2 regions of the Lactococcus lactis genome follow, and region 1 is predicted to be linked to the other one. Evidence: riboswitches for the same ligand, from Rfam matches in the RefSeq annotation. Region 1 holds a riboswitch; the other holds the start of a gene.
The links. Region 1 has a riboswitch for FMN ahead of PYW37_RS06515 (ECF transporter S component). Riboswitches for the same ligand answer to the same signal wherever they lie in the genome.
Positions count from the first base shown of each region.

Region 1 (16,598 bases):
AAATGAATTTAATCTTAGCTATTTTGCTTATGGTTGTATGCCTTTTGGCAGGTTTTTTCTTGGGAACATGGTTCTCACAACGCCAAACAAAAAAATTACTTATGGATAACCCACCCCTTAATGAAGATGCTGTTCGTCTTATGATGGGATCTATGGGACGTAAACCAAGTGAAGTTCAAGTCCAACAAGTTCTTCGCCAAATTCGTGCTGCTGCAAAGCAATCAGACACAAACAAAAAATAAGCTATTATATACGCTGAGCGAAGCAGTAGAACACAAGTTCTAAACTCTCTCAGCGTTTGCTTTTATCATCATAAATAAAGTATCCATTATATTAAAAAATACAGATTTTGGATAAGAAAGAATTTGAATTAGATATTTAAAAAGGAGAAGAAAAATGGACAATCGACCAATCGGCCTCTTAGATTCTGGTGTTGGTGGACTGACTGTTGCTCGCGAACTCCTTAGACAACTCCCAAATGAAGAAATTGTCTACATAGGAGATACAAGAAGAGCTCCTTATGGTCCGCGTAGTCGTGAACAGATCATAGCGTTCACTTGGGACATGGTTAATTTTTTACTATCAAAAGATGTGAAAATGATTGTAATGGCCTGTAATACAGCAACAGCGATGGCCTTAGAAATTGTAAAAGAAAAACTAGATATACCGGTGATTGGTGTCATCCTACCCGGAGCAAGCTCAGCGATTCAAAAAACAAAAACAAACAAAATTGGTGTAATTGCCACTCAAGCTTCGATTCGTTCAGATGAATATCATAAAACAATTGTTCGTAAATCATCAGCAGTAGAAGTATATAGCCTAGCATGTCCAAAATTTGTTTCAATCGTGGAATCAAATGAAATGGAATCTGAAATTGCTAGAAAAGTTGTATCAGAAAGTCTTGTTCCACTAATTGGAAAAGTAGATACCTTAATTCTCGGATGTACTCACTATCCTCTCTTACGTTCCTTAATCCAAGAAACAATGGGAAAAGAGGTGCGTTTGATTGATTCTGGAGCAGAAGCTGTACGAGATATCTCTGTTCTGCTCAACTATTTTTCAATAAATGGACAAGAACGTCAACCATTAGAGCATCGTTTCTATACTACTGCGGGCGTTAATTCATTTCGAGAAATTGCAGAAAAATGGTTAAACATCGGACAACTTCAGATTGAACATACTGAAATAGAGAATTTCAATAAGGAAAAATAAATGGAAAAAACACTTATTATCGCAACAAGAAATTCAGGAAAAACAAAAGAATTTAAAAAATTATTTGCTGATTTCGGTTATGAAATCAAAGATTTAACAGATTATCCAGAACTTCCTGAAATTGAAGAAACTGGAACTACTTTTGAAGAAAATGCTCGTTTAAAAGCAGAACAAATCGCTGAAATTACTGGGCAAGTAGTTATTGGCGATGATTCAGGACTTTGTGTTGATGTCCTTGGTGGTTTGCCTGGCATTTGGTCGCATCGTTTCTCGGCTCCAGATCCTACTGATGAGAAAAATATCGCAAAACTTTTGCACGAACTGGCTCCAACGGCAATTACCCCAGAACGTAGAAGCGCACATTTTCATACTACGCTTGTGGCGGCAAAACCAGGCCGTGAGAGTTTAGTTGTAGAAGCAGATTGGGATGGCTATATTGCTCTCGCTCCTAAAGGAGAAAATGGTTTTGGCTATGATCCTATTTTCATGGTTGATGCCTTTAGAACAGCCGCAGAATTATCAGAAAAAGAAAAAAATCAAGTCTCTCATCGTGGACAAGCCTTGAGAAAATTAATGGCTGAACTTCCTGAGTGGCTTGACAAATAAGTTTAAATAAATTAACATAAAAATAATTATGTAAAAGAGGGACGCTTATGTTTGTAGTAATGTCTGATTCACATTATGACCGCGATGTGGTTCAATCCATAAAATCTAAATATTTGAATGAAGCAACTGCTATCTTTCATTGCGGAGATTCTGAACTTCCTAGTTCTGATGAAATTTGGCAAGGAATAACTGTTGTTGCTGGGAACTGTGATTATGATAGTGGATATCATGATTTTCTTACTCAAGAAGTTGAAGGAAAAAAGGTATTAATTACACATGGTCATCTTTTTTATGTTGGTTTAGGATTAGACCGTTATTCTTATTTTGCTGAGGAAAAGAACGCAGATATCGCGCTTTTTGGACATATCCATCAACCAGTAGCACAAAAAATTAATAATATACTTTATGTAAATCCAGGTTCAGTTGCACAACCTAGAGGGAAGTATGATATCAAAATGTATGCTATAATTGAGATTGAAGGAGAAGAGTTCAAAGTTTCATATCGAAATCTGCAACATGAACCTATCCCGGAACTACAGTTCAGACTCTAAGTCTACAAAGCTCTTTAAGGAGTAATTTGCATGATTGATAAAAAGATTGAGGATTTTATCTTGAATCAAAGTGAAACCTTTATGATTCCTGCCTCAAATGTTGCTGTACTTTATGCTGAGCATAATATTGCTCATGCCAAACTGATGCTTAGTCAGTATAAGTATTCACGAGTTCCAGTTTTAAATGAAAAAAAAGAATACGTTGGTGTTTTGGGTTTAACAGAAATCGTTGAATTTGAAATGGAGCAGAATTTCTTTTTTGAAAAATTACATAATACATCAATTTCGGAAATAGTTAATAAAGATGTTCAAACAGTTGGACCATCAGTAACCTTGGAAGAAATGATGCACAAATTAATTAAGGAGCCATTTCTCCCAGTAGTCAAAAGACAGGAATTTATGGGGATTGTTGTTAGGCAAGAAATATTAAAGGCCTTTAGTGCCTTTGCTCACGACTTTACAAAATATTATGAAATTACCAAACGAGATTGACGAGTATTTAGCAAGCAGAAATTTTTCAGAGAATACTCGTTCAAATTACCATTATGATTTAGTTTCTTTGCAGGCTTTCTTTGAAGATAAGTCACTCACAACAGAAAACTTAGAACTTTACAAAATTCAAATTAGTAATCTTTCGCCAGCAGCACAGCGAAGGAAGATTTCGAGTGCAAATCAATATTTGCTTTTCCTGTATCAAAGACAAAAAGTTGACCAGTACTTTAAAATTAAACAAGTCGTTCAAAAAAAATCACAGACTGCTCAAAGTTATCATCCAATGATTAAGGAATTTCCTGAGTTCTATGGTCCTTTGACCTGTCCAGGACAATTTTTAGCCTTATTAATTTTAGAATTTGGTTTAAATTTTGCTGAGATACAAAAATTGAAATGGGAAAATTTTAATTGGAACTTTAAATATCTCACGATTGAAAAAGCAGGAATAAAACGAGTTTTACCAATTAGAGAAAAATTTGCCATAAGAGTTAAAGCCATTAATAATGCTGATGAATTATTCGCAAAATCTCGTCAATTTCTTTATACTGAATTGAAAAAATTTACGAACTATTCTTCCAAAGAAATTAGAGAACAGTATATCTTGCATCAAGTTAAAGCAGGGAAGTCAATTTATGAACTGGCAACTCTACTTGGTTTAACAACTATTACAACGCTTGAAAAATATTATAGATAGGAATTTACATTATTTTTATTATGTAAACTATGATTAAAGAAATCAATATAAAAATTAAAAACTTCGAGGGTCCTCTCGACCTTTTATTGCATTTGGTAAGTCAGTATGAAATGGATATTTTTGAAGTTCCATTGGTACCAGTTATTGAGCAATATCTTATCTATATTCAAACCATGAAAGAACTTGAATTGGAAGTAGCTGGAGAGTACATGTTAATGGCAAGTCAACTGATGTTAATTAAATCAAGAAGACTTTTACCAACAGTTACCGAAACTTTTATTGAAGATACAGAACAACTTGAGTATGATTTATTGGCTCAAATTGATGAATATCGGAAATATAAAATGTTGTCACAAGATTTAGATGAACTTCATCAGGAACGTAGTCATTTTTATTCAAAAGCTAAGACAGAAATTATCACTGATGAAACTGTACTTTTGCAGGATAAATCTGCTTTAGATTTATTTCTAGCTTTTACTAAGATTCTTGAGTTGCAAAGACAACATTTTCAAGACGAGAACACAAAAATAGCAGCTGAGAAATTTACAATCGCTGATAAGATTTCAGAGTTAAGTACTAGATTTACAGAACAAAAAATATGTAAATTTTCAGATTTGTTTTCTAACTCTACTAATAAAGATGAACTCGTCACCACTTTTATGGCTCTTTTAGAATTAATCAAAAATCAACAGATTTCTTTTTCTCAAGGAGAGCTTTTTGGAGAAATTATTTTAGAAAGAAAAGAAACTAGTGAATAAGACAGCAAGTTGTGAACTCTTACTTTTTGTATCTGGCGAAGCTGGTTTAACTTTGGCAGAATTGTCAGCATTGACAGAAATGTCTAAACAAGCTTGTCAGCAACAAATTGATTACTTAAAAGAAAAATATCATTCTGATGAAGAATCTGCTTTGACGATTATTGAAACTGCAGGTAAATATCGTATGGCTACAAAAGAAGAGTTTGCAGAAATTCTTAAAAACTATGCCAAAACTCCTCTTAATCAATCCTTGTCAAAATCAGCTCTTGAAGTTTTATCAATTATTGCTTATAAGCAACCTTTAACTCGACTCGAAATCGATCAGCTCCGCGGAGTGAATTCCTCAGGTGTTCTCTCAACACTTCGTGCTTTTGATTTGGTTGAAAAGGTCGGGCAAGTTGAAGCACCAGGACGTCCAAGTCTTTATGCAACAACTGAATTTTTCTTAGACTATATTGGGATTAATCATTTAGATGAATTACCTGAAATAGATGAGTCAAGATTTATCGCAGAAGAACAAACCTTATTTAACGAAAGTGAAGAAAATGAGAATCAATAAATATTTGGCCCATGCAGGTGTGGCAAGCAGACGTAAAGCAGAAGAACTAATTTTAGCGGGAAAAGTAACGGTAAATAATGTTCCAATGACAAACTTGGGTTATCAAGTTTCAACTGGAGATATCGTTGAAGTTAATGGAGTAGCAGTTTATAACGAAGAACCCGTTTATTATCTTCTAAATAAACCAAGAGGCTATATTTCTTCAGTTAGCGATGACAAAGGACGTCAAACGGTAATGGATTTAATGCCTCAAGTTAAAGAACGGATTTACCCTGTGGGACGTTTGGACTGGGACACAAGCGGTTTGCTTTTGCTTACAAACGACGGTGAGTTTACGAATATGATGACTCACCCACGTCATGGCGTTGATAAGGTCTATGTTGCTAAGGTAGAAGGCCAAGCGAACAAAGAAAACTTGCGTCCTTTAACTTTAGGTATGACTATTGAAGGTAAAAAAGTTAGTCCCGCCCGTTATGAGATTATCAAACAAGAGAAAACAAAAAATCATTCGATTGTTAGTTTAACTATCCATGAAGGACAAAATCATCAAGTTAAAAAAATGTTTGCGGCTGCAGGACTTCCAGTACAAAAATTGAGTCGTATTCAATATGGAACTCTTACATTGGATGGACTTCCAACAGGACAATTTCGTCGTTTGAGTAAAAAAGAAGTTTCTCAATTGATTAATGCAGCCCAAGGAAATTAAGTGATTATTATAAAAGACAATTCTGGTAAAGAGTTGTTTTTTTATTTCTTAAGCAAATCTTATTCTTGATAAGCAAACTATTTTTGTGCTATAATAAAAACATCTTCAGGGCACCGTGTAATTCGGGACCGGCGGTAAATAGGGCTTTGACCTTATGACTCCGCGATTCGCTACGGCGATTGAAGCAGTGAGAATATGCTAGCGACAGTAAAGTCTGGATGGAAGAAGATGAACAATTTTTGTAGTGTAATCAACTTCGGTTGGATTACTGTTTTTAGCCAAACCAAAAATGTCTATCAACTTCCTCGAAATTTGAAGAATTATTTTCTCATATTTGGAGGTTTTTTTATGTCTAAAACACGTCGGATGGTGTTAATTGCCATGCTTGCTGCATTATCAACAATCTTATTATTGCCGATTTTGCAGTTTCCGCTATTGCCTGGAATTGATTTTATGAAAGTTGAACTCTCAATCATTCCAGTACTTATTGGAGTCTTTACTTTGGGATTGGGTGATGGATTTATAATCCTCTTTATTCGCTCTATCTTATGGTATCTCCTATTTAATCAAGGGCCATCAACTTGGATTGGTGTGCCGATGAACTTCATTGCTTTGGGAATCTTCATGGCAATTGTTTGGTTCTTTACAAAGAAAAAATTCTCAATCAAAAACTATACAGTTGGTGTGGTTTTAGCAGCCATCGCATCAGTTCTTGTGATGATGGTATTGAATGTTTTCTACGCACTCCCTCTCTATCGTTTAGCTGCTGGCTTCGATGTTGATAAGATTTTTGTTGGAGCAACTCATCTTTTTAATATGGGTTCTCTATCAGTTACTTTGAATCCAACTTATCTTTTAACAGTAGTTTTACCTTTTAATGCTTTGCAGTACATCATCTTTGCTCTGGTATTTGGATTGATTGTTGCAGTGTTCAAGAAAAACAAAGTCGTTAAATTTTATAATGCTTAATAAAAAAAGAAATTTCATTGATTTGAAGTTTCTTTTTTTATTTAAATAGTAAATAAGTGGGAATCTCAATTCATATAGTCTGTTTTAAACGCTTTCTTTATGGTATACTAATATTTAGAATATTATAAAATAAAATGGAATAGACTGTATGAAAATTTTTAAAGATTTATGGTGGTTTTTTAAGGCAGAGAGAAAAGGTTATGGCGTTGGTCTATTAGCCCTTTTTATTGTTTCGTTAACTCACTTGATTCCGCCTTTAATTATCGGAAAAATTATTGACCATATTGTTAAGCGTAACCTGACTTTACCCTTAATTTTGAGTTTTTCTGGTATTTTATTGATCACTGCACTCGTTGAATATGGCTTTCGTTTTCTTTGGTCTACAAATATTTGGGGTGAAGCCTTTAAACTGGAAAAAATAATCCGTAGTCGGCTTTTTAGGCATTTTTTAAGAATGGATACCCTTTTTTATCAGAGAAATCGGACTGGCGATTTGATGGCTCATGCGACAAATGACCTACAAGCGATACAGAGTGTTGCTGGACTTGGTGTTTTGACTTGGGCAGATTCTTTAATGACGGGCGGGATGACAATCATTGCTATGCTCTTATTTATCGACTGGCGTTTGACGATTATTGCTGTCCTTCCTTTGCCTTTACTCGCGCTAGTATCTAAAGTTTTAGGGGATAAAATTCATGTAAGTTTTGAACATGCCCAAGAAACCTTCTCTGAAATGAATGATAAGGTCCAAGAATCGATTACAGGAATGAAAGCAATCAAATCTTTTGGTGAAGAAGAACAAGATATGGCTGATTTCCAAGTTAAGTTAGATAATATTGATAAAGCCTTTATCAGGGTCAATTGGATTGACTCAATGTACGATCCTTTAATCACTTTAATTGTTGGTTTATCTTATACGTTAACCATTCTTTTAGGGGGCTACTATGTTGTTCACCATGTTTTAACGATTGGTCAGTTAGTTGCTTTTATGACTTATATCGGAAATTTGGTCTGGCCGATGTTTGCTATTGGTGTTCTTTTTAATGTTATTGAACGTGGAAGAGCTTCATACAGTCGAGTAGAAAAATTATTAGCTCAAAAAGCGGAATCAAAAATTTCTGAAGGTACTTTGAAAATGCCAAAAGAAGGTCAACTCCTTTTTGATATTGAAAGTTTTACTTATCCAAATGAGAATGAAGGGCGCAATTTGGAGAAAGTTCAATTTAATTTAAAAGAAGGTCATGTTTTAGGTTTGGTCGGACGAACAGGTGCAGGAAAATCAACGATTATTAAACTTTTAATGAGAGAGTTTGACCATTACAAAGGACATATTACTTTTGCTGACCATGATATTATGGATTATCAATTAGATGAATATTTGCCAGCGATTGGTTATGTTCCGCAAGAACATTTTCTATTTTCGATGTCTGTCAGAGATAATATTCGCTTTGCTAAGATGTCAGCGAGTCAAGAAGAAGTTGAAATTGCAGCTAAAACAGCTGGAATTCATGATGATATTATTGCTTTTCCTGAAGGTTATGATACTTTGGTTGGCGAGCGTGGCGTTTCACTTTCTGGTGGACAAAAGCAAAGGTTATCTATTGCGAGGGCGCTACTTATTCAGCCTAAATTATTGATTTTAGATGATGCGCTGTCAGCTGTTGATGCCAAGACTGAACAGTTAATTTTGTCAAATTTGAAGGCCTTACGTCATGAAAGTTCAACGTTAGTTGTCAGTCACAGATTGTCATCAGTAATGGAAGCTAATGAAATTCTCGTACTAGATGAAGGAAAAGTGATTGAGCGTGGTTTGCATGAAGATTTGATTAAATCTGGAGGTTGGTATGCTCAAATGTGGCAAATGCAACAGATTGAAAGTCATTTGACAGCGAATGATGAAGATGAGAATTTACTGACAGGTTCGTCAGTAAATCGGGAAGGAGAAGAAAATGGAGAAATCTACTGACAAAATGTCTGTCAGAGAAAGTTGGCAAGTTTTTAAATTTATTTTCAAATTCTTATTACCTTTCAAAAAGTATTTCGTTTGGGCTTTTGTTTTTAGTGTAATTACAACTGGTCTGGCTTCACTTATGCCTTTTGTTTTGTCCGTTTTTATGGATTCTTATTTGACACCTATGAAAGCGACTGACCAGATTATTTTCTATTTTGCAGGTCTTTATTTGATTTTAGCAATAATCAATTCAATTGCTTTCTTTTTCAAATGGAATTATCTGCAAAATGGTTCGATTTTTGTTAATCAATACATTCGTAAGAAAGTTTATCGAAAAATTCATCAGCTAGGCATGCGATATTTTGACAAAAAACCGACGGGTTGGTTAATCACCAGAATCACAAATGACACCGATTTATTTGATTTCTGGCAGACTTTGTTTAATGCATTAACAAGTTTGCTTTCTATTATCATTGCCTTCATTGCTTTGTTTATTATTGACCACCAAATTGCGCTTGTGATGTTGTTGATTCTTCCCCTATTGATTTTGGCAGTATTGATTTATCAAAAAGTGAGTACAAAAGTTTATCAAGCCATGCTTGCTAAGCGTTCAGAATTGAATACGAAATTAAATGAATACATTTCTGGGATGAGAATTATTCAACAATTTCGTCAAGAGAGCAGACTAGGAAATGAATTTGAAAAAACAAATGATGAATATTATGGTTATCGAAAACGAGTGATTCAGATTAATGGAATTTTGTTGAGCCCTTTGGTTAATTTTTTGATGGCCATCTCAATTGTTGTTGTCTTGTTGATGTATTCTAATCGAAGTCTACATGCAGTGGTTGAGGCTGGTTTAATTTATGCTTTCATCAGTAATGTACAAATTTACTTTAATCCTATTTCAGGATTGATGGATTCTTTATCAAACTTTTCAAATGGATTGGTAGCCTCTAGTCGTATCAAGACAATCATGGAAGAAAAAGAATTTGCGCCACAACAAGGAATTTCAACTTCTGTCAGTAAAAATGTTGATGAAAAATTTAATGACAGAAAATCTGTCAACAATTTTCCAATCATTCAAGAAGGAAAAATTGAATTTCGCAATGTCAGTTTTTCATATGACGGAGAACATCAAGTTTTGAAAAATATCTCATTCATTGTGAATCCTGGAGAAACGCTTGCTTTTGTAGGTCATACAGGTTCAGGAAAATCGAGTATTATTAATGTTTTCATGCGCTTCTATGAATTCACAGAAGGTCAAGTTTTGATTGATGATCAGGACATTAGAAGTTATTCAAAAGAAGAACTTCGGAAAAAAATTGGTTTAGTATTGCAAGATTCCTTTATGTTTGTTGCGTCAGTTACTGACAATATCAAAATGATGAATCCACAGATTACTGACCAAGCAGCCAAAAAAGCGGCTCGATTTGTTCAAGCTGACAAATTCATCAAGGATTTGGAAAATGGTTACGAAACCAAAGTAATTGAAGGTGGAGCTGCCTTCTCGGCCGGTGAACGTCAATTAATTAACTTTGCTCGAACGATTGTGCGTAATCCGAAAATTCTCTTATTAGATGAAGCAACAGCCAATATTGATACTGAAACTGAAGCGCTTATTCAAGAAGGTCTGACAAATATGCGACAAAATCGAACGACAATGGCAATTGCTCACCGTTTATCAACGATTAAAGATGCTGACCAAATTTTAGTCTTGAACAAGGGAGAAATTATTGAGCGAGGAAATCATGACCAACTTTTAGAGCTTAATGGTTATTATGCAGATATGTATCGAATTCAAACTTTACAAAAAGAACTATGAAAAACCACTGATAGCAGCGGTTTTTCGTTTATCAGTTTTTCTGATAAAAAATATTGACAAAAAATAAAATAAGCGATATAATATAAGAAAGATTAATAAAGAATCGGGAAGGGAGAGTTTATGAATTTTGGTCAGAACTTAAAAAAATTAAGAAAAAATGCAAAATTGACACAGAGTCAATTAGCAGAAAAGCTAGGAATGAAGCAAAATGCTTATGTACTTTGGGAACAAAAATCAACCAACCCAACGTTAGAAATACTAGAAAAACTAGCAGATATCTATGATTTACCTATTCAAGAATTAATCAAAGAAACTGATAATAATGCAGAAAAACAATTAATCGATAATTATCGTTCACTGACAGGAGAACAACAAGAATCAGTTATTAATTTTACGGATTTTCTCATTGAACAAAATAAAACAGAGCTTATTAATTTGAAAACCTACAGACGTTCTTCTTTAGATTATGCCATTGTTGAAGATGAAGAATTATCGGCAGGTTTTGGTCAATCTCAAAGCAATACAGGTGGCCACTACAAAGCTTACACATCTGAAACTCTTGGTCGATATGATGGTGCAGCCAGAGTAAAAGGGGAATCGATGGAACCTGAATTCCCTAATTTTTCTATTGCAACATTCTTACACACTGGTTTTGGTCGGAGTGGGGATATTTACGCCATTGCTGAAGGAGATTTGGGCGAAGAACGTTTGTATATCAAACAAGTATTTGAAGAAGAAGATGGACAATTTAGAATTCATTCACTCAATCCAGATCCACAATACAAGGATTTTTATCTAGGACAGGAAGATAATTTCCGAATTATTGGACCAGTAGTTGATAATTTTGAAGAAATTGAAGAATCACAGATTATAGATTAAAATGAGGGCTTAAAAATGAATTGGATAAGAGAAATTTTACCAATACTGGGAATTGGATCAATTTTTGCAATTGCTTATGAATTAGTTTTATGGCTTTCACAGAAATTGATAGAAAATGATAGCAAAGAGAAAATAAAAAAGGAAAAAAAGATTGTTAATGTCAAATTTTTTCATCTTTCAAAAAACCAAAAGAACATTGCATGAACTAAAATAAAAAAGAAAAAAGAATAAGTTTAGTCTTGCAATTTCAGAAAAACTTTGATATACTTATTTATGGTTCTAAAAGAACTGACCGAAGACAGTAGGGGACGAAAGTCATAAACTTCCTACCGAGGACAAATATCAAAATGATAATTGAACTCTCTATGTCTTTTGTGTGTAGAGATTTTTTATTTCTACAACCAAAATAAAATGGAGGTAAAAAAATGAGCGATTACAAAGTAAATGAAGCAACAATTGCTAAGAAAGCAGAATTGGTTGATGTTTACGCACAAAAAATGACTGAAGCAGCATCTATCGTTGTTGCAGATTCACGTGGTTTGTCAGTTGATCAAGATACTCAACTTCGTAAACAACTTCGTGAAGCAGGCGTTGAATTCAAAGTCGTTAAAAACTCAGTTTTGCGTCGTGCAGCTGAAAAAGCTGGTCTTGAAGGTTTGTCAGAAGCATTCTCTGGCCCATCAGCAGTAGCATTTTCTAACGAAGATGTTGTAGCACCAGCAAAAGTTTTGGCTGACTTTGCAAAAGATGCTGAAAATCTTGAAATCAAAGCTGGTGTTATCGAAGGTAAAGTTTCTTCTAAAGAAGAAATCCAAGCTATTGCGTCTCTTCCAAGCCGCGATGGACTTCTTTCTATGCTTCTTTCAGTGCTTCAAGCACCTGTCCGCAACGTGGCTCTTGCAGTCAAAGCTGTTGCAGAAAAAGAAGAATCAGCTGCTTAATTATAAGCAACATTACTTATATCGGCGGATTTACGCAACAAACTAAAAAATTAATAGGAGAATATTAAAATGGCATTGAACATTGAAAACATCGTTGCTGAACTTGAAAACGCAACAATCCTTGAACTTTCTGAACTTGTAAAAGCAATCGAAGAAAAATTTGACGTAACAGCAGCAGCTCCAGTTGCAGCAGCAGCAGGTGCTGGTGATGCAGCAGCAGCAGCTAAAGATTCATTCGACGTTGAATTGACATCAGCTGGCGACAAAAAAGTTGCAGTAATCAAAGAAGTACGTGGAATCACTGGTCTTGGACTTAAAGAAGCTAAAGAACTCGTTGATGGTGCACCAACAATGATCAAAGAAGGTCTTTCTGAATCAGAAGCTAACGAAGTTAAAGAAAAACTTGAAGCAGCTGGTGCTTCAATCACACTTAAATAAGAATTTTATTCTTGTTTAAAAAGAAAATTGAATATTATCGATTTTCTATTAAAAATACTACCAAGTCTTTTCTTGGTAGTATTTTTTTTTGCTATCTATGAGTCTCAAATTTTCAAAATACTTCTTCAAATAGAGCAATAAGTTTAACTGGCCCAATACCAGCAGGAATAATCGTATATGGTTCAAAAATTGTTTGTTCAGTTGAATCGACGATACTTGTCCAACCGGCAAACTCGTAGCCACGCAACTCGGGTTTTAGATAGGGAATGAAATTTTTTTCAACTGTTCGTACATCTGAGGGGTGGGTCCAAGAGAGTTCGACCTTGTTTATTGTACGAGAAGAATAGCGAATTTCGTATTCTAAAGGTGTCCACTGGGCATATAAATCATATTCTTTACCAACATTTTGAAGGTAATCACCTGCAGTCCAAAGGAAATCGGGGCTTATTCCTGTTTTGTGTAAGGCAGAATTTGCACCAGCATAGAGTGCAGCTTGCTCGCGGTAGATATTATGCGGGATCACATAATGACTATCGCGAACAATTTTCCAACCTTCAAAGTGGTAACCAGGCAGAGTGAGCGAAAAATCAGCAATTTCATGTTCTGTTTGACTAACGTTTGAACTAATTGTCAATCCGACTTGTCGCTTATTATCAAAAATAGGCTGATAATCTTGTCTATTTTCAAACTTGACAGATGGACTAGTGCCACTATTTTTAATAAAGTTTTTCATTTTATCAGTGATGTTAAAATAATAGTTAAAAGTTGTTGATTGCTTGTTTGGATTCATAGGAGACTCCTTTCTCATCATTCAAAAATTAAAAAGTAAAACTACAATTTATAATTATAATCTTATTTTATAATATTTTTATTATAAATGATAATGATTTGTGTATCTTTAATGTGAAGAGCTTACTGTTAATTTCAATAATTGTTTAGAGATTAAAGAATATCTTGTCTTTTCAGACTTAAAAATAAATCAAAATTCACAAAATTTCAATTGAATATATTTTAAAGAAAGAGAATTTCTCTTTTTTTTTTTTTTGACAATGACTGTCTACAAAAGATGAATAAAGTGCTAATGAAAATCTATTTTGTCAGATTTAATCAATAATTGTCAGCTAATAATTACAAAATTAATTGATTTATGTATTTTATTAATAGATTAATAGGCTAATAAATTCCAAATTTAATCTTATTCCATGCAATATATTTGCTCTTGAAACCAATATCTATTAGAATAGAAGTGAAGTAGGTAATAAACTACAACAGGAATAATTTTAGATGAAGCAAAAAGTATATTTATAAAAATAGATGGTGAGGTAGAGATGAAAAAGTTACTCTTTATATTTGGGACTAGGCCAGAATTTATTAAAGTTTATCCAGTAATCCAAGAGGCGAAAAGGCAAGGCAATCCAATTGTTCTGGTTAACACAGGGCAGCACAAAGAAATGCTCAATGAACTTTTAGATGAATTTTCTGTGGAAGTTGATTACGATTTAAAAATCATGGAAAAATATTCTGGTTTATCAGAAATTGTGGCAGGATCAATTAGCGGTCTTGACCCAATTATTAAAAAGGAACAACCAGATGTCATCTTAGTTCATGGTGATACTGCAGCTACTTTGGCTGGAAGTTTGGTTGCTTATTTTAATCAGATAAAGTTGGCACATATTGAAGCAGGCTTGCGAACTTACAATAAATTTTCACCATTTCCTGAAGAAATGAATCGTCAAATTGTTGGTTTAATGGCTGATTATCATTTTACACCAACGGAAATGACGAAAGAAAATCTTTTAAAAGAAGGTAAGCCCAAAAAACAGGTTTTTGTAGTTGGAAACAGTGCTATAGATATGTTTCAGTATACTTTAAAGGATGATTATACAAATGAAGCTTTATCATGGCAAGCTGATAAGAAAATGATTTTAGTGACGGCTCACCGTCGTGAAAATTTGAGTGATTTAGAAGAAATTTTTGATGGAATTGCAGAGATCGCTGATGAATTTAAAGAAACACATAAAATCATTTATCCAATTCATATGAATCCAATCATTCGTGAAAAAGCGCAAAAATTACTGGAACATAGTAATATTAAAATCATTGACCCGCTGGATACAATTAACTTTCATAATGTGATGCGTCATGCCGAGTTGATTTTAACTGACTCTGGTGGAATTCAAGAAGAAGCGGCTTTCTTAGGGATTCCAGTGCTTGTTTTACGTGATACAACTGAAAGACCCGAGGGTGTACTGGCTGGTACTTTAAAACTTGTGGGGACTTCAAAAGAAAATATTGTTAATGAGACTCGGACTTTACTGACAGACAAGACTAAATATGAAAGGATGTCAGGAAGTAAGAATCCTTATGGTGACGGAACAACTTCCTTGCAGATTGTTAATATTCTAAATGAAAAATAAAAAAATTAATTTAAAGTCTTTCCAGTCTGTCTGTCTCATTTTTATCTTCCTCTTTAATTTTGAGTTTATTTTCCGCTTATCAAATTTTACTTCTAGAGAAAAATTCTTTACCATTTTCTTTTTTGTGGCTCCTTTGATGCTTAGCTCATTTTTTATCATTACGGATAGCGAAAAAATTCCGAATTCAGTTAGAAATTTGAGTATTCTCGGTGTCTTTGGTTTCCTGATGTATGGTTCCAATCGCTTAATCGTTTCCTTGACTTACCTTATAGGTGGGGAACATGCTGTTCCACAGTTATTTCCCTTCCGATTTTTGATTGCTATCTTCATTTTACTTTGTTGTGCTTTAGCTTATTATGTTTCAACAAAGAAGAGGTTAATTTATAAATTAGCAACATTGATTGCTTCTTTGTGGTTCGTTACATTGCCAATTATAACGATTCAATTCATTATTAAATTCTTGGTTGAACATCAGGGGTTTGATTTCTCGATTGTCAGTAATATGGATATCAGGTATCTGATTGTACCATTTATGCCAATCATGTATTTGAGTTTTTGTAAATTTAGTGGGATTGATGCCAAACAATTAGGAAAGAATATCAAATATACGGTTTATGTGCTCTTAGTTGTCTACATCGTTGCATTAATCGTTTATTCAGGAACTCAAGTAAATATTACCTTTAATTTTGCTCAAGAAGGTTTCTTTAATAGCATTGAGCTTAACTATAATGTCTTTTTGGCACATTGGATAGAAGGATTGACTGTATTTTCTCAATTCGTCCTACCAATTATTGCTTTTGCTTTAGTTATTGGATATAAGGGAGAAAAATCAAAGAAAAAGATACTGTCATTAAAACCAATTTATGTATTAATACTGGTTGCTCTGGGAGTTTATGCTTATCTTTTCCTTCTTAATCCACCAACTAATTTTATTCATTTTAATAACAAAATTTTCAATAGTTATTTTGCGCTACAAATTTTTGAAGTTGTTGTGATTATGCTTTTGACAATCTATACAGGTTTGAAAAAATTTATCAGACCAAGAACGAAGATATTGCTATATATTGGTTCAAGCTTGCCTTTCCTCTATTTATATATTGTAAGATATCATTATTGGAAACAAAGTTATTTGGTTTTTGATATTTTTGACCGTATCAATTATATTTTCTTTATTTTTTCAGTTTTCGTATTTCTTTACTATACGGTAGAAGTCGTTATTTTGTGGTATTCATATAATAAAAGACAAAAGATAACAGCATTAGATTTCAAAGATGAGAAAATAAAAAAACAATTTCATATTTATGTTTTGATTCCGTGTTTGAATGAAGAATTGGTTATTCAAACGACTTTGAAAAGTATTTTGAAAAATAATTATGAGAATTTGGTAGTAACTGTTATTGATGATGCAAGTGATGATCGGAGCTTAGAAAAAATTTCTGAAATTCAAGATTCTCGATTGAATGTTCTAAGACGTATTAAACCTAATGCGCAAAAAGGAAAAGGGACGGCTTTGAATTGGGCTTATTATCAAATTAGTGAGCAAATTCAAGAAGCTGGAATTGCTCCGGAGGATGTTCTTATTGCGATAATTGATGCCGAT
Region 1 is NZ_CP118969.1:1,286,732-1,303,329, reverse strand. It holds gene PYW37_RS06560 (YneF family protein) at 3-242, shown strand; gene racE (glutamate racemase) at 397-1,212, shown strand; gene PYW37_RS06550 (nucleoside-triphosphate diphosphatase) at 1,213-1,818, shown strand; gene PYW37_RS06545 (metallophosphoesterase) at 1,866-2,369, shown strand; gene cbpB (cyclic-di-AMP-binding protein CbpB) at 2,400-2,861, shown strand; gene xerD (site-specific tyrosine recombinase XerD) at 2,839-3,555, shown strand; gene PYW37_RS06530 (segregation/condensation protein A) at 3,585-4,313, shown strand; gene scpB (SMC-Scp complex subunit ScpB) at 4,306-4,872, shown strand; gene PYW37_RS06520 (pseudouridine synthase) at 4,859-5,578, shown strand; FMN riboswitch at 5,676-5,812, shown strand; gene PYW37_RS06515 (ECF transporter S component) at 5,927-6,547, shown strand; gene PYW37_RS06510 (ABC transporter ATP-binding protein) at 6,696-8,513, shown strand; gene PYW37_RS06505 (ABC transporter ATP-binding protein) at 8,497-10,323, shown strand; gene PYW37_RS06500 (helix-turn-helix domain-containing protein) at 10,444-11,202, shown strand; gene PYW37_RS06495 (hypothetical protein) at 11,218-11,406, shown strand; ribosomal protein L10 leader region at 11,477-11,602, shown strand; gene rplJ (50S ribosomal protein L10) at 11,628-12,143, shown strand; gene rplL (50S ribosomal protein L7/L12) at 12,213-12,581, shown strand; gene PYW37_RS06480 (hypothetical protein) at 12,694-13,371, opposite strand; gene wecB (non-hydrolyzing UDP-N-acetylglucosamine 2-epimerase) at 13,910-14,998, shown strand; gene PYW37_RS06470 (glycosyltransferase family protein) at 14,988-16,598, shown strand, end outside.

Region 2 (16,598 bases), 250 kb from region 1:
CTTACAAATGCTCCGTTCTTATGTCAAACACCGTGAAGATGTTATCGTTAAACGTTCACAATTTGATTTAAATAAAGCAGAAAAAAGACTTCATATTGTTGAAGGGTTGATTCGCATGGTTTCTATTTTAGATGAAGTGGTCGCAACGATTCGTGCTTCAGAAAATAAAGCAGATGCCAAAGAAAATATCAAAGTTTCATTTGGATTTACCGAAGAGCAAGCCGAAGCCATTGTTACTTTACAACTTTATCGTTTGACCAACACCGATATTGTCACTCTACAAAATGAACAAGCTGAATTAGAGCAAAAAATTCTCGAACTTAAAGCGATTATTAACGATGAACGTACCTTGTTTAATTTAATGAAACGCGAACTTCGTGAAGTTAAGAAAAAATTTGCCAAACCACGCCGTAGCGAATTACAAGATGAAGTTCAAACCATTGAAATTGAAGCGAGCGAATTGATTGTGGCAGAGGATACTGTAGTTTCAGTAACTCGTTCAGGTTACATCAAACGTACTTCACCACGTTCATTTGCTTCCTCAGCACTTGAAGAAATTGGTAAACGTGATGATGACGAGCTCCTTTATTATGCCAATGCTAAAACAACTCAACATCTCTTACTTTTCACAAATCTTGGCAATGTCATTTATCGCCCAATCCATGAACTTTCTGATATCCGTTGGAAAGATATTGGTGAGCATCTATCTCAAAGTCTCTCTAATTTCTCAGCTGATGAGAAAGTAATTTTTGTTCAGATTGTGGACGAATTTGCTGGTGAAAATCTACTGGTTGTCACAAGAAATGGACAAATAAAACAAATTGAACGTGAAAGTTTCTCCCCTTGGCGGACCTATCGTTCAAAATCTACTCCATATGCTAAACTTAAAGGAGAAGATGATGAAATTGTTCTAATCACTCCAGTTCAATTTGCAGACCTCATGCTTATTTCTGAAAATGGTTATGCCCTTCGCTTTAATCTTGATGACGTTCCAGTTTTGGGTGCTAGAGCTGCAGGAGTCAAGGCCATGAATCTCAAAAATGGCGATAAAATTAAGTCCGCCTTCTTTGTTAACTCAAATAGTTGGTACCTTTTGACTCAACGGGCATTTATCAAACGTGTTAAGACGGATGATATTCCGGCCACCTCACGTGCTAACCGTGGCCTTCAAGTACTACGAACATTGAAGACAAATAATCATACCGTCTTTGCAGCCGGCTTAATCAATTCAACTGCTGATTTATCAGCATTGACCGAAGAATTAGATTTGTTCAGTCAAGCTAAAGCACCAGCGACAAAAGAAACTGATGAACAAGTATTAGAAGTTATCAGTGAGACTGGCAAGAAATACGATATCAATTTGTGCGATTTATCATTATCAGATCGAACAAGCAATGGACATCCAATTGCTGATGATCTTGAAAAAATTGCAAGCGTAAAAATAAAATAAAAAAAATCAGCTTTGGCTGATTTTTTTATTGTCTTCGACCAATAATATAACGAAAGAGTGCCGCGTAAAGTAGCCAAAGAATAATACAAGCACCAATAATCCAAACCCAAGCATCTTTTTGGTTAGTAAGTGGAAGTGGTACATTCATTCCAAAAAAACCAGTGATGACTGCTAATCCTGCCAAAAGTACAGAAACAATTGTCAAAGTTGTCATATTATCATTCAAATTATTATTAAGGACATTATTATAAGTTCCTGCTAATTGTTCAAGAATTTGAGCATTAAGGTGTGTCATACTGGCAAGCTGTTGTGCTTCGATAATTGCATCTTCAAGCTGCTCTTTTTCAGTTTCATTGAACTGTCTGTAAATACTTTTTGTTTTAAGTTGTTCAAGTAGTAGAGTATTTTGGTTGGCACTAGATACAATATACAGCATTCCCGTTTCAATATCAGAAAGGGCCAACAAATTTTTCTTTGTTGTTTTTTCACGCAACTTTTGATTAATTTCTTCTTTTGATTTATCAATTTGTTCTAAGTAAGGAAAGAAAGCCTCTGAAATCAAAAATAAACTGATGAAAAGAAGATGATAAACTGTTTCTGGTTCATTTTGAAAACAATATTTTTTAATTTGATTAATTAAATATTCATTTTCTGGATGATAAAGAGTAATTAATCGATTTTTTTGTGCTACAAAAGTAATGGGAACCGTCTTATAATGAACTTCTGAATTGAGTAAATCCAGACTATTGAAAATCAGTACAAAGTCTTGACTATCAGGGATGAACTCCGTGTGAGGACGTTCATTTTTATCTTCGGCATATTGAAGCGTTTCTAAGTCAATACCATAAGTAGCAAGTTCAGAAGTATTTCTAAGGTCTTCGACATTAAAAGAAAGCCAAGTGAGTTGAGGGTTTATTTTTATTTCTTGCATGATAAGATATCCTATGTTCTAATAGAGCCATTTTAGCAAAATTGTAATTTTTGAGCAAATAAATAAAAACAAAATTTGATTAATAACTTCTATAATCTGCGCGTGATTTTATTTGATTACAAAAACATTTCTTGATTTTACAATTTGTTTTTCTTGTGATATACTGTTTGAATAGTCAGAATAGTAACATAATTAAAAGTGGGAGATTTTAGCATTGGAAAACAAAAACATCATTTCCGTACGTGGAAGTCAGGTAAAATCTGGCTTTTTAGTAGCGGAATACTTTTAATTTTTGTTATTGGAAGTATAGGATTGACTGCTCAAGCAGACGAAGTCCCTTCTAATACAGAAACAATGACACAAAGTAGTGATGTGACGACTCAAAGCAGTCCTGTAAGTCCAACTGTGAATTCTTCTCTTGCCGCTTCTGACTCGACAACTGAAGAACCAGCAGTAGTATCAAATATGGAAAATACAGCTCAAGTTTCAAGTTCCACAAATATTTTAACTACTGAAAGTTCAACCGTTGATACAAATTCGCCTACTCAATCGAACCAAAACTCAATCGCTATATCATTAACAAAAGCAAGTAGAGAAAGTTCGATAAATGAACCTGCGTCAACGATTGCAAATGAAACTACTACAACAGCAGATGTCACTACTCAAACCACAGCGACACAAGCTCAAACTAGTGATCCAACGACGAGCTTATCATCAGAAAGTCAGTGAAAACCAACAAATCCCTCACAATCAAAAAGTCCAGAAATTACAAATATTCAAGTTACAGGAGCAGTAGATAACAATGCCACAGGTTCTGCTGTTTTTGATGGTGTTAATATCACGCTTCAGGGAAAAGACATTACCGATGATAATCTTCTTGATCCTAGTGGGCTACATTGGTCAGAACAAACCCAAGTCATTGCCATAAAAGGCACAGCTACTGGACAACTCAATCAAGAAAATTTTGGAGTACAAGATGGTCCAATCATTCCCGCTACCACCTATACCATGAATGACGGAGATAGTGGGCGTATTACCTATGTCGGAAAATCGCTCTCTGGTCTTGACCTTGATATGATTTATACAGTAGCATCAAGTGATAAAGACAGTTGGTAAGCCAATGAAGGAGCAGAAGGAATTCCGCAAGGACTTACTTTTACTGGCGAACAAAATATCGCGGAGTCAGGCGGAAATTCTATTGTTTGTCTATACAATGGGGCAAATGCGCTTAGTTTGATTTACCAGATTGTCAAACATGATACGACGACAGAAGTTCCGGTTGTTGCTTCATTTATCACGACAGATATTGACAATGCACAAGGCGTCCAAACAAACCTAGCGAATTTCGTGACCATTTTACCTCAAACGACCAATCTCAAACAAGATGGAGATACTATCTACGACGCTTCGCCGAATTATCCAGGGTTAGATGGTGTGGCTAGTCTTCCTTATGGTGGTTATTTGGGTGCTGGATTTGTTTCAGAGTTCTATTACAATTACTATGCACCAGCACCCGAACGGGCCGATGACAGCTATTTCTTTGCACAAGGTGTTCGTTATGACTTGTTTGGCCCAGCGCTACAAGCTCACATGAACACTCAAATTCGCCAAAATTTCACAGTAAATTATTACGATGAGTTTGGACATAAAATCCAAGAGACTGACCATTATCTTGGATTTACAGGACAAGATTACAATCTTCCTATCCCAACGATTAAGGGTTTTGGCTTTGTGAATTTAACCGAGAATGATGCTAGTAAGAACAACCCTGTCATCAACCTCATCTATAATCATAATTTGCCCACTTATTATGGGAACCACAATAATAATATTTATTATCAAGGGACAGCTTATACGCCTAGTTTCACAATTGGTTACCAGAACATAGGAAACCCTGAGGCAAGTATTACTTACACGCCAGTTAATAATGGTAAGGCAAGTTCTGTCACTCTTCCTCTGATTATGGCTGGCGGAAAAACGGATATTATCTATCCAAACTATAATAGTGTAGCCAATAATAAGACCGTTCCTAATGTCGTATCAGGCGTAGATTACTATTACATGGCAAAGAATTTGGGCATCACAGTAGATCAGGCAAAAGAATTATACTCTGATTTATATGTGGCCTCTACCAGCCTTGAAAAAAATCCTAATGACGGTTTTGCGGATTATTTGGCTGGAGTACACTATGGAGGGTCAGATTTTGGGAGTTTACTTCAAAAACCATTGAATGCACTACCCAATGGACTAAATTATAGTTCTGGAACTAATTATCAGTTCAAGGAAATAGTCGAAAAAGTTTCGACAGTAGATTTATCACACTTAGGCACCTCCATTGCCTCTTATAATCAGAATGGATTAACAGGCATACTAGGAGATGGATTAGCAGGGCTCCCCGTTGGATGGGTAGGAAATCCATATGCTGGAGTGTTTGGTGGAATTTCATTTTTTGAAGCAAAGAATACCAAGCTGATGAGTAATAGTTTGATTGGTGATGTTCTTACTAATATGGGTAACTTTACCACGAAATCAGGAAGCGCAGATGTCAATGCAGATATGGATGCTTATATTTTAACTCACTATCCAGGTTTTGCGAGTCTTTCACAAGCCGCTGCGATGGCTAAGTATTATAGCATGGCTAACCTTAACATGGAAACTCGTGAAACGATTTACCTTCAATCAATGTCAGGTACGAAAGGAAATTCTGGAATACTTTTAGGAAGTGCAGCTCTGGTATTCTTGAGTCTGAGTTCAATGGCTTCTGTGTACGGGCTGGCAGGTCTAGCCAAAGGTTTGAAAGATGGATTTACTGGCAAAGGCGGGGGAATCATTAACAATGGCAAAATGACAGGACAGCTAGTAGGGCAGTTGGTTAAGATAAATATCAAAGCAGCCCAAGGGCTTATGAAATCCACGGCTACTGTTATTATTAAAAATGCAAGTTCTCATGCGATAACCGCAGTGAAAAATGCAGCCTCAGCATTAAAAAATCAAGCGATTTCTCATTATCAAAATGCGACAAAGACAGTTGCACAAGTTTTCAATAGTTTCAAGGCAAAGGCAATCGCAGTAGGACAAAGCGTAAAAACTTTTATCAACCAAGGTGTAAAAACGGCTCAAAAAGCACTCAATACTGCAATACAAGTTGCTAAGCAAGCGGCTCAAAAAGCTGCACAGCTCGCTTCGTGGGTCAGTCAACAAGCAAGCAATGCTTGGCACGGAGTTCAAACGGCCTATCGAACTGTAAGCTCATGGGTGGGAAATGTCTATAATAATTATGTTGCTCCTACTGTCAATTATGTGACCAATGCAGTTTCAAACGTCTATAATCGCTATGTTGCACCCGTTGTTAATACCGTGGTAAATGCAGGTAAGTCATTGATTCACACGGTTGGTGGATGGATCAATTCAGGAGTACATACGGTTGTAAATATTGCTTCCAATATAGGAAAAACGGTTTCCAAAGTGACCAAAACCATAGGAAGTTGGTTCCACTGATGATGAAAAGAAAAAAAGTCATACTGATTTTAACCGTCTCATTTTCATGTCTAGCACTTTTCATTGGTACATTATCATTTGTTGGAGGAAACCTAGGGAAATATTCCATATACTATGCCCAAAATCTTCCTCATGAAACAGGAACAAACTCCGTAATGACTGCTGTATTTAAGCATTTAGGAGATGTTTATATTCCGTACAATTCTTTGGATAATGATGGAAATAAAATGCTAGAAACCGAGGACAAAACCATTCATTATCAAGCAGGAGGAATGTTCAGTCCTACTATGATAACTGTAAAATCTACAAAGGATGGCGATGTCTTGTTATCTTTGCAAAGTGATTCCCAATTTCCATATTGTATTTATGATTTTACAGAAAATACTTATTATGGTTTTAACCGAGCAGGAACTCTCGTTGCTGAATTTATTGATAGCAATACCAATGTTCTAAGTAGTCATCGGGTTTCAGCTTTAAATACGGTTAATAAGTTGCAAAATGAAATGTATGGCCCAATTATTTCTCATAGAAAAGTTCCAAAAATAAACCTTCAATTTATCTATAATTTTGTGAATGAAGGCAAATTCAAATAGGAAAATGGTTCAAGAGCCTATGGTAAAAATAAAAAAGAAGCGTAAAGTTCTAATTATTACGTTTAGCGTTTGTTTCACCGTGAATTTATCCTTGGTTGTGCTATTCCAAGGATGGGTGAATCTTGGAAAATATTCTGTTTATTATGCCCAGCATTTGCCTCATAAGGTAGGGACGAACCGTGTGATGGTTGCGGTATTTAATAATCTGGATGCCATATACATTCCGAATGCTAACTACAATGTTCCATTTGGAGGAGTGCGAGTGAAAACTAGCGAGGGGGATATTGATTATCGCTTTGAAGGATTAAAAATTAATGATATTTCGGTTTTCAAGAAAGGAGAATTATCTTTTAGTTTAAAACCTGAGGCAGGTGGTCTCGATTTAATTGACTTTGTAACTCCATATACATACAATTTTAATTCAAAGGGTGAATTTATTTCTGTGACTTATTCTGAAGAAACGACACCTAAGACAATAAAACCTACGCTACAATATATCATCATTGTTAAAGAAAAATTGAATGAAATGTACGGTTTTATTGTTTCTCATCGGTAACCACCAAAAATAAATTTGCAGTGGATATATAATTTATTCAATTATTGGAGGTTTAATTCATGAATACAGTAAAAAAAGTTGCTAAATCAGTTGGTAATTGGTTTAAGAGTCTATGGTAAGACGTAAAAAGATTGTATTATTTTTGGTTTTCCCACTTGTTTTACTTATTTTATTATTATGGACCTTTCTTTCAATAGAGAAGAATCTCCACGCTTACTCTATTTATTATGCTCAACATGTCCCACATAGAACTGGTACTGACCCTGTTATGTGTGCGGTAATAGATAACTTGGATAATATTTATATTCCGGAACTAAATAAAAAAAGCCATGTGGAGAGGTGGAGAGATGTAGTAAATTTTGTAAGTAATAAAAAGGGCGATATTACATATGATTTTATACAAACTGTAATAAATGTTGAGTTATCCAAAACTGCTCAACTTTCTGTCGGATTCCCTCAGTATAATCCTATTGGACCTAAGGTAAAGTACCAAATAATTTACTCTACTGGAAAGGCTGGAACAAGTTTTTATAACTTTGAACACTCTGAAAGTCAATGTCTATCTTTTGACTTTTCTGGGAGATTGATGTACATATCAAACTTAGATAACAAAGGATTTTATAATTTAAGGAAAAAAACAACAGATTTGAGTTTAAAAAATATAGAAAATTGGAAAAGGGATGCTTATTCAATTATCGTTAAAAAAAGGAAAGTTCCGTCGATAAAGCTTCAATTTCTTTATAACTGGTTGGTTTAATTCATGAATACAGTAAAAAAAGTTGCTAAATCAGTTGGTAATTGGTTTAAAAATCTATGGTGAAAAAAAGAAAAGGGAGGTTTTTAAAAGTATTTTTGTCTATCATCATTTTTATTGTTTTTGTATTATTAATTAGTGGATATGGATACCGAAATTTAAGGGTTTATTCAATATATTATGCACAAAATATTCCTCATAAGTCAGGAACAGACCCTGTTATGTGTGCAGTTATCTTTAATTTATCAAGCGTCTATCTTCCACATGCGGATTGGAGCACAGAAATAGACAGATTCAAAGATAATCAACATTGGGTTCAGTCATATAATAGGTATTTCACATACAATTTTTCTCAATTTGATATAGAATATCACAGGGCAAATCAAGATTTTGTGAGTTTCAGTTGGTATTTTTTTGAGAATACATATAATTTAGTCATTTCTGATAAAAACGATAATATTTACAGGGCCTATGAATTTAATCGTTCGGGTAGATTGTTATCGATTGATATAGGAGATAAGAGTCGAACGATTCCTACAAATAAGGATAAAGAGATTTTATCCTATTGGAAAAATAAACTTTATGGTGATATCGTTCAAAAGAGAAAAAAGCCAATAATCAATCTTCAGTGGCTCTATAATCGGTTAAATTATAAGAGGTTTAATTCATGAGTATGGTGAAAAAAAGAAGAGGTAAGTTTAGAAAAGTATTTTTGCCTATCCTAATATTTATTGTTTCTGTATTAATCATTATTGGATACGGGCACCATAATTTTAGGGTCTATTCAATTTATTATGCGCAGAATATTCCTCATAAATCAGGGACAGCCCCTGTTATGTGCGCCGTAATAGATAATCTGAATAGTATTTATATTCCTAATCTTAATGAAAAAAGTCGTTATGATAATTGGAGAGATGTAGTGAACACTGTAAGTGATAGGACAGGTGTGATTGAATATGATTTTGTGAACAATAGTATTCTGATAGGAAAAACTTTTGAGGATTTAGAGGGGATATCTCCTTTGAATCAGGATAAATTTATCTCAGGTATAAATATGTATACTAGAAAGAAAATTGGATACGTTTTAAATTTCAATATCACAAAAAATAAATTAATAAAAGAATATAAGGTCTATTATAGTAATCAAGGGAGATTTGAAAAAATATTCATTATTGAAAATAACACCGAAAAAGGATTTAGTGTCACGGAGTATAAAAATAATTTAGCAACGATATCCAAACTTCAACAAAAATTATATGGTTCAATTATTCAAAAAAGCCAAGTTCCGTTGATAAATCTTCAAATGCTTTATAACTGGCTGAATTATAAGAGATTTAATTCATGAGAACAAAGGATGAAAATGATGAACAAAAATACACAGAAAACAGATACTACTCCGAAAAAGAAAAGAATTTTGCCATGGTTAATTCCTTTGATTGTGGGGATGATATTTTTATCTCTTGTGATTACCCTTTTTAGTGTTTCCAAAGTAGCGAAAATTTATCATCAGGTAGAAAAACAAGAGTTACTAGACGAGGTAACTCACACGATAAATAATGGGAAAAAGCAACTTGTAACTTCTCAAGGTTCAAATCCATTTTATATAGATATTAAAGCAAGTGAAAGTTGCACAGATACCATTGTTGTAACTTTGATAGTCGAAAATGATTATGTTTCTTATATCAAAAATGATATGCCTATGATAAAAAAATGGATAATAGAGGGAATGGAGAGTGCAGAAGGAATAAAACTTACAAAATCAGAACATCAATGGGTTAAAGAGATGAATTTTAAAATGAGATTTGTTTTAAAGGACAAGACAGGAAAAATTCTTGGGGGCTTTGATTATAAAATTAAATAATATTTAACTATAGTGGACTTTAATAAAGTAGGGTGATGTTCGCTTGTACTATCTGTCTGTGAACTTTTAATGTTTGATTTTAATTTGTTAACTTAAAGAATACGTTTTTATTTCTTGACAATCTTTAAATTTAAATGCTATACTTTAGCTACAATTGAATAAATCTTCAGGGCAGGGTGTAATTCCCTACCGGCGGTATAGCCCGCGAGCTGCTTGCAGCATGATTCGGTGAAACTCCGAGGCCGACAGTATAGTCTGGATGAAAGAAGATAATAAAACCATAATACTCTAGTCAGTATTATGTCTATTTAGCCTAAAACTCTGGAGTGAATTGATACAATTCACTCCATTTTTGGTTTTTTGAGCTGCTTTTTTGCTCAAAAAAAAATAGAAAATTTATCAAAAGACCCTGAAATTTTATTTTAGGGTCTTATTTTTTATTAGAAAGGATGAATAGATGAAAAAAGACGAATACTACATGGATTTAGCAATTGTACTTGCAAAAAAAGGAGGTGGTAATGTCAACCCTAACCCTCAAGTAGGAGCCCTTATTGTCAAAGAAGGGAGAATTATTGGTCAAGGTTATCATGAAAAATATGGGAAAGCTCACGCGGAAATCAATGCTTTTAAGGATTGTAACGAATCTCCCGAAGGAGCCACGCTTTATGTGACCTTAGAGCCTTGTGCGCATCAGGGAAAACAACCCCCTTGTTTTGAAGCGATTATAAAAAATGGAATTAAGCGTGTTGTTATCGGGCATTTAGACCCCAATCCCTTGGTTTCAGGAAAAGGAATTAAAGTAATGAGAGAAGCTGGAATTGAAGTTTCTCTCAATGTTTTAGAAAAAGAATGTGAAGAATTAAATAAAATTTTCTTTTATTATGTTAGTCAAGGGCTTCCCTATGTCATGATGAAGTATGCAATGACTTTAGACGGAAAAATTGTGACATCAGCAGGTCAATCAAAATGGATTACAGGTGAAATTGCAAGACAGAAAGTACATCAAGACCGTTCACGTTTTATGGCAATTATGATTGGTGTTGAAACGCTTATTTTAGATGATCCACAACTCTCTGTCAGGTTGGAAAATGGAAAAAATCCGATAAGAATCATTTGTGATACTCATTTAAGAAGTCCTTTGGCTTCCAAGATTGTTTCCACAGCTACTGAAATTCCAACGATTATTGCTACAGCTGAGTCTGACCCCGAAAAACAAGCTCCCTTTCTTAAAGCGGGTTGTGAAATTATCTTAGTTTCTTGCCTAGAAGGAAGATTGAATTTGAAAGAATTGACCAAAAAGTTAGGAGAAAAGGGGATTGACAGTATCATCTTGGAAGGTGGAGGAACATTAAATGCTTCGGCATTAAAAGCAGGGATAGTCCAAAAAGTTCAAACTTATATTGCCCTTAAAATATTTGGTGGAAAAGAAGCACCAAGTCCAGTTGAAGGACATGGAATCGAGCAACCCAATCAAGCCTATCTCCTAGAAGGGGCTCAAATAACCTATCTAGGAGAAGATATTTTATTAGAAAGTGAGCTTCTTTAATGTTTACAGGAATAATTGAAGAATTAGGGGAAGTGAGTCGCCTGCAAAAAAGAGAAAAATCCTTCAAAATTAGTATCCGTGCTTCCTTGATTTTAGAGGATATGAAACTTGGAGATTCTATTTCAACAAATGGTTTATGCCTGACCGTTTCTGAATTTAATCAAAAAGAATTTACGGCTGATATTATGCCTGAAAGTCTAAATCGCTCAAATCTTGGGACCTTAAATGTGGGTGCCAAAGTTAACTTAGAACGAGCGATGCCATTAAATGGCCGATTTGGTGGGCATATTGTGTCAGGGCATATTGATGGAGTTGGCCAGATTTTAGAAGTAAAAAAAGAAGAAAATGCCATCTGGTTTGAAATCAAAACGAGCTTAAATTTAATGAGATACACCGTCGAAAAAGGCTCGATTACGATTGATGGGATTAGTCTTACAGTTGCTCAGGTTAAGTCGAAATCTTTTAGTGTTTCCATTATTCCACATACGCTCAAAGAAACGATAATGGCAGATAAAAAAGTGGGTGATACTGTTAATTTAGAAAATGATATTTTGGGGAAATATATAGAAAAATTATGGGGCGATAGTAGTTCTTCGATGAAAGAATCTTCAGTAACTAAAGAAAAGCTATTTAACAACGGATTTTTATAGGAGATAAAATGTTCCAATATAATAAAGTAGAAGAAGCACTTGCTGCACTTAAAGCAGGGGAAATGATTATCGTTAGTGACGATGAAAATAGAGAAAATGAGGGCGACCTTATCTGTGCGGCCGAATTTATCAGTCCAGAAATAATTAATTTTATGGCAAGTGAGGCCAAAGGATTGATATGCGCACCACTCAGTGAAACTTATGCTAAGAATTTACAATTAGAAGCAATGGTAGAGAAAAATACAGATAATCATGGAACAGCTTTTACAGTTTCGGTTGATCATATTGAAACTAGCACAGGAATTTCGGCTTTTGAACGGGCCTTAACCATAAAAAAACTTGTTGATGCCGAGAGTTTACCAAGTGATTTTCGTAGACCAGGTCATGTATTTCCACTTATTGCCAAGAAAAATGGTCTTTTTGAGCGAAATGGTCATACTGAGGCTACGGTTGACTTGTTGCGTCTGGCTGGTTTAAAAGAAGTAGGTGTCTGCGTTGAAATAATGGACGAAGATGGAACAATGATGCATAAGGAGAAACTGAAGGAAAAAGCGCAAGAGTGGGGCTTGAAATATATCACAATTAAAGCTATTCAAGAGTATCTTAAGCAAAATGAACTACAAGTAGAACAGGTGACTAGAGCTAAACTACCGACGAAATATGGTATGTTTGATATTTTAGGATTTGTCAATAAAATAAATGGTGAGCACCATGTTGCTTTAGTTAAAGGAGATATTGGTGACGGTCAAGCTATTCTTTGCCGCGTTCACTCAGAATGCTTAACTGGTGATGCTTTTGGTTCTTTGAAATGTGACTGCGGTGGACAATTAGAAGAAGCATTAAAAAAAATAAATGATGAGGGGCGTGGCGTGCTTTTATATCTTCGACAAGAAGGACGTGGAATTGGTTTGATTAATAAACTTCGTGCCTACTCACTTCAAGATGAAGGACTTGATACGGTTGAAGCTAATTTAGCTTTGGGGTTTGAAGAAGATGAGCGAGAATATTCTATTGGAGCACAAATTTTAAAAATAATTGGGGTGAAATCATTGAAATTAATGACTAATAATCCGCAAAAGATTAATGATTTTCAAAAATATGGTCTAGTAGTTGAAGAAAGAGTAGCTCTCCAAATCAAAGATAACCCCTTTGACCTTGATTATTTAAAAGTAAAACAAAATAAAATGGGACATTTGTTTGACTAAAGTAAAATAGAAAGTAAGGATAGAAATATGACAATTATTGAAGGAAATTTAAGAACAAAGAATGCAAAATATGGGATTGTAGTTGCTCGATTTAATGAATTTATCAATGCAAAACTTTTGTCAGGAGCATTAGATGCACTCAAAAGACATGGAGTCCAGGAAGAAGAAATTGATATAGCATGGGTTCCAGGTGCATTTGAAATTCCCATTATTGCCCAAAAAATGGCGACTTCCAATAAATATGAAGCAATTATATGTTTAGGGACTGTCATCAGAGGCTCAACTTCTCATTATGATTTTGTTTGTAATGAAGTTTCTAAGGGGATTGCTCATGTTTCCTTAAACTCTAATATTCCGGTCATGTTTGGTGTACTAACAACTGAAAATAGAGAACAAGCCATTGAGCGTGCAGGCACAAAAGCTGGAAATAAAGGTTTTGAAGTAGCGGTTGGAGCAATTGAAATGGTTGATTTAATGAGAAAGATTGGCTAATTTATCTATAAGTGCATTTATTTAAATGCGCTTTTTATTTTGAAATAGGATAAAAACTGTTCTAGCGAGCTATCAGATTGCGAAATATGCTATAATTAAAGCATGAAAAAACTACTGTCACTTGTTATTATCGTTGTCGGAATTGTTGCTGACCAAATTTTTAAAAATTGGATTGTTGCTAATATTCAGCTTGGAGATACAGAAAAAATTTGGCCTAATGTTCTTAGTTTAACTTATATCAAAAATGATGGAGCAGCTTGGTCTTCATTTTCAGGTCAACAATGGTTTTTCCTTATCTTAACACCGATCGTCTTAGTTGTTGCCCTTTGGTTTTTATGGAAAAAAATGGCACAAAACTGGTATTTTATTGGATTAACTTTAATTATTACGGGTGCTTTGGGAAATTTTATTGACCGAATTCGTCAAGGATTTGTTGTTGATATGTTCCAAACTGAATTTATTAATTTTCCAATTTTTAATATTGCGGATATCTTATTATCTGTTGGTTTTGTTCTTCTTTTCATTGCAATTTTGACAGACAAAGAAACAAAATAAATTGATTAAAAAATCACTGACAGAAAGTTTTATTTAACATTTATAAAAAGGAAAACACACTTGCCTATCATAAAAATTAACGAAGAAAACAAAGGCTTACGTCTTGACAAGGCGCTTGCCAATCAAACAGAATACTCACGGAGCTTACTGACAGAACTTATCAAAAATGATAAAGTATTTGTTAACAGTGAAGCAAAAAAAGCAAAGTATAAAGTAAAAGTAGGGGACAGGATTGAATTTGAAATTCCAGAAGCGGAAGTTCTTGATATTGTTGCTGAAGATTTGCCACTAGAAATCATTTATGAAGATTCAGATGTTGCAGTAGTAAATAAACCTCAAGGAATGGTAGTTCATCCTGCAGCCGGTCATGCTTCAGGGACATTGGTTAATGCAATCATGTATCATATCAAAGATCTTTCAAGCATTAATGGTGTAATTCGTCCAGGAATTGTGCATCGTATTGATAAGGATACGAGTGGTCTTTTGATGATTGCCAAAAATGATAAAGCACACGAAAGTTTGGCAGCACAATTAAAAGATAAGACTAGCAAACGTCGTTATTTAGCGATTGTCCACGGTGAAATTGCTAATGATAAAGGAACCATTGAAGCGCCAATTGGTCGTAATCTTAAAGATCGCAAAAAACAAGCCGTAGTTTCTGGCGGAAAACCAGCCGTGACTCATTTTGAGGTTTTAGAACGATTTTATGGCTATACTTTGATTGCATTACGCTTGGAAACTGGGCGTACACATCAGATTCGTGTACATATGAATTACATTGGTCATCCTGTGGCTGGTGATCCACTCTATGGGCCAAATAAAACATTGACACCTAATAAAGGGCAATTTTTGCATGCTGAAACATTAGGTTTTGACCATCCAACAACTGGTGAGTTTATGGAATTCCAAGTTGATGCCCCTGAAATATTCAATGAACAATTAGAAAAGCTTAGAGAACAAGTTTAAACTTGTTCTTTTTTGTATTTAAAAAAGAACTATATTTACTGACAGACTTTCTGTATTTGTCAGCAAATCAGACTTCAATAAAAGATAGATGATGTATAATAGAGTTACTGATAGTTAGTAGGTTTTTATTAGTAAAAGGAGACTATTATGAACTTTTTTAATCAGATTTTTCATAATCAAATTTTAATGACAGCCATTGTGAGTTGGGCTCTGGCTCAGTTAATTAAAATAATTATCGAACTTATTCGGACACATCGTATTAATTGGCAATTAATTTTTGCAACAGGTGGAATGCCCAGCTCTCATAGTTCATTGGTTGTTGCTTTGGCAACGGCTACTGGATTGAGACAAGGATTTGATTCATCGCTTTTTGCTATTGCTACTGTTTTAGCCTTCGTTGTTTTATATGATGCCCAAGGTATTAGAAGACAGGCAGGAAATCAAGCCAGAATTATTAATCGAATGTTACAAAATGTCGAAAATGCCGGAATCAAAGTAGATAAAAATTTAAAAGAATTATTGGGGCATACACCAATTCAAGTGATGGGTGGAACAATTTTAGGAATAATTGTTGCTTTAGTAATGAATTAAGAAAAAATTCTGTTGCAATCAGAGTCGTAAGCGTTAACTATAGTGTAGTTTATAAATGCGAAGTAAAAAATGAGAAATTATCATCTAAAAATTAAGGTTATTGTAAGAAACAAAAGCCAAGCTATGGTAAAATGGCAATATGAATAATATAGTATTTATTAAGTATAAAAAAGGATTCTGTCTTGCATTAATGATAGGAATCTTTCTTTTAATTAACGGGATTGCTATTTCTTTGACGCAAGTGTGGAACGCAGATCACATCATTGCGCTTTTGTTAGGAAATATTCTTTTAATAGCAGCCTATTTTTATTTTGTTGGAATTTATAAATTATCGAAAAAACTTTTTGACTCGAAGAATAAAAATGAAACTACTGACAAGTCTGTCAGTAAAATTGAGTTACTTACAGACTTGTCAGTAACAAAATATTATCGAATAAGCTTTTGGTTAGTAGCTTTGTTAACTTTTATCTTGCCGTTTCTTTTTATGATTCATGTGCCTGATAGTAAGCATGCTTGGGACTATTTCGTTATATTTAATTCTACGACAGAACTCCATGGTCAATCTTTTGGACTGTTACCTGAAACTGCTTCGCGTTTAGGATATTTTCTTCGTTATCCAAATAATCAATTTTTAGGGATTTTATTTAATCAAGTTTTCTCACCATTTGCAGGAAGTGTTGAACTAAAAATGTGGGTTGTGACAGCAGTGTCTGCACTGTTGACAAGTCTCGGAGTTTTAGCTGGAACCTTAAGTGTTAAGGCTTTGAGCGGGAAAAGACATGCGCTCTTATACAATGTTTGTGCTCTCGGGTTCTTACCTTTTTACGTTTATGGTGCACAACTCTATAGTGATACGATTACACTTCCTTTTGTATCCTTTAGTTTGTTGTTCTTTATATATGCCATTAAATCACAAAAAATAACTCAACAAGTTCTATGGTATTTTTTGG
Region 2 is NZ_CP118969.1:1,539,414-1,556,011, reverse strand. It holds gene parC (DNA topoisomerase IV subunit A) at 1-1,450, shown strand, start outside; gene PYW37_RS07775 (magnesium transporter CorA family protein) at 1,476-2,381, opposite strand; gene PYW37_RS07770 (KxYKxGKxW signal peptide domain-containing protein) at 2,580-3,110, shown strand; gene PYW37_RS07765 (MucBP domain-containing protein) at 3,615-5,879, shown strand; gene PYW37_RS07760 (hypothetical protein) at 5,879-6,472, shown strand; gene PYW37_RS07755 (hypothetical protein) at 6,588-7,028, shown strand; gene PYW37_RS07750 (hypothetical protein) at 7,141-7,785, shown strand; gene PYW37_RS07745 (hypothetical protein) at 7,842-8,453, shown strand; gene PYW37_RS07740 (hypothetical protein) at 8,450-9,127, shown strand; gene PYW37_RS07735 (hypothetical protein) at 9,146-9,643, shown strand; FMN riboswitch at 9,802-9,918, shown strand; gene ribD (bifunctional diaminohydroxyphosphoribosylaminopyrimidine deaminase/5-amino-6-(5-phosphoribosylamino)uracil reductase RibD) at 10,101-11,189, shown strand; gene PYW37_RS07725 (riboflavin synthase) at 11,189-11,839, shown strand; gene PYW37_RS07720 (bifunctional 3,4-dihydroxy-2-butanone-4-phosphate synthase/GTP cyclohydrolase II) at 11,848-13,044, shown strand; gene ribH (6,7-dimethyl-8-ribityllumazine synthase) at 13,072-13,536, shown strand; gene lspA (signal peptidase II) at 13,639-14,091, shown strand; gene PYW37_RS07705 (RluA family pseudouridine synthase) at 14,152-15,057, shown strand; gene PYW37_RS07700 (divergent PAP2 family protein) at 15,205-15,648, shown strand; gene PYW37_RS07695 (glycosyltransferase family 39 protein) at 15,788-16,598, shown strand, end outside.
Region 2: another riboswitch for FMN. It lies ahead of ribD (bifunctional diaminohydroxyphosphoribosylaminopyrimidine deaminase/5-amino-6-(5-phosphoribosylamino)uracil reductase RibD); the one in region 1 lies ahead of PYW37_RS06515 (ECF transporter S component).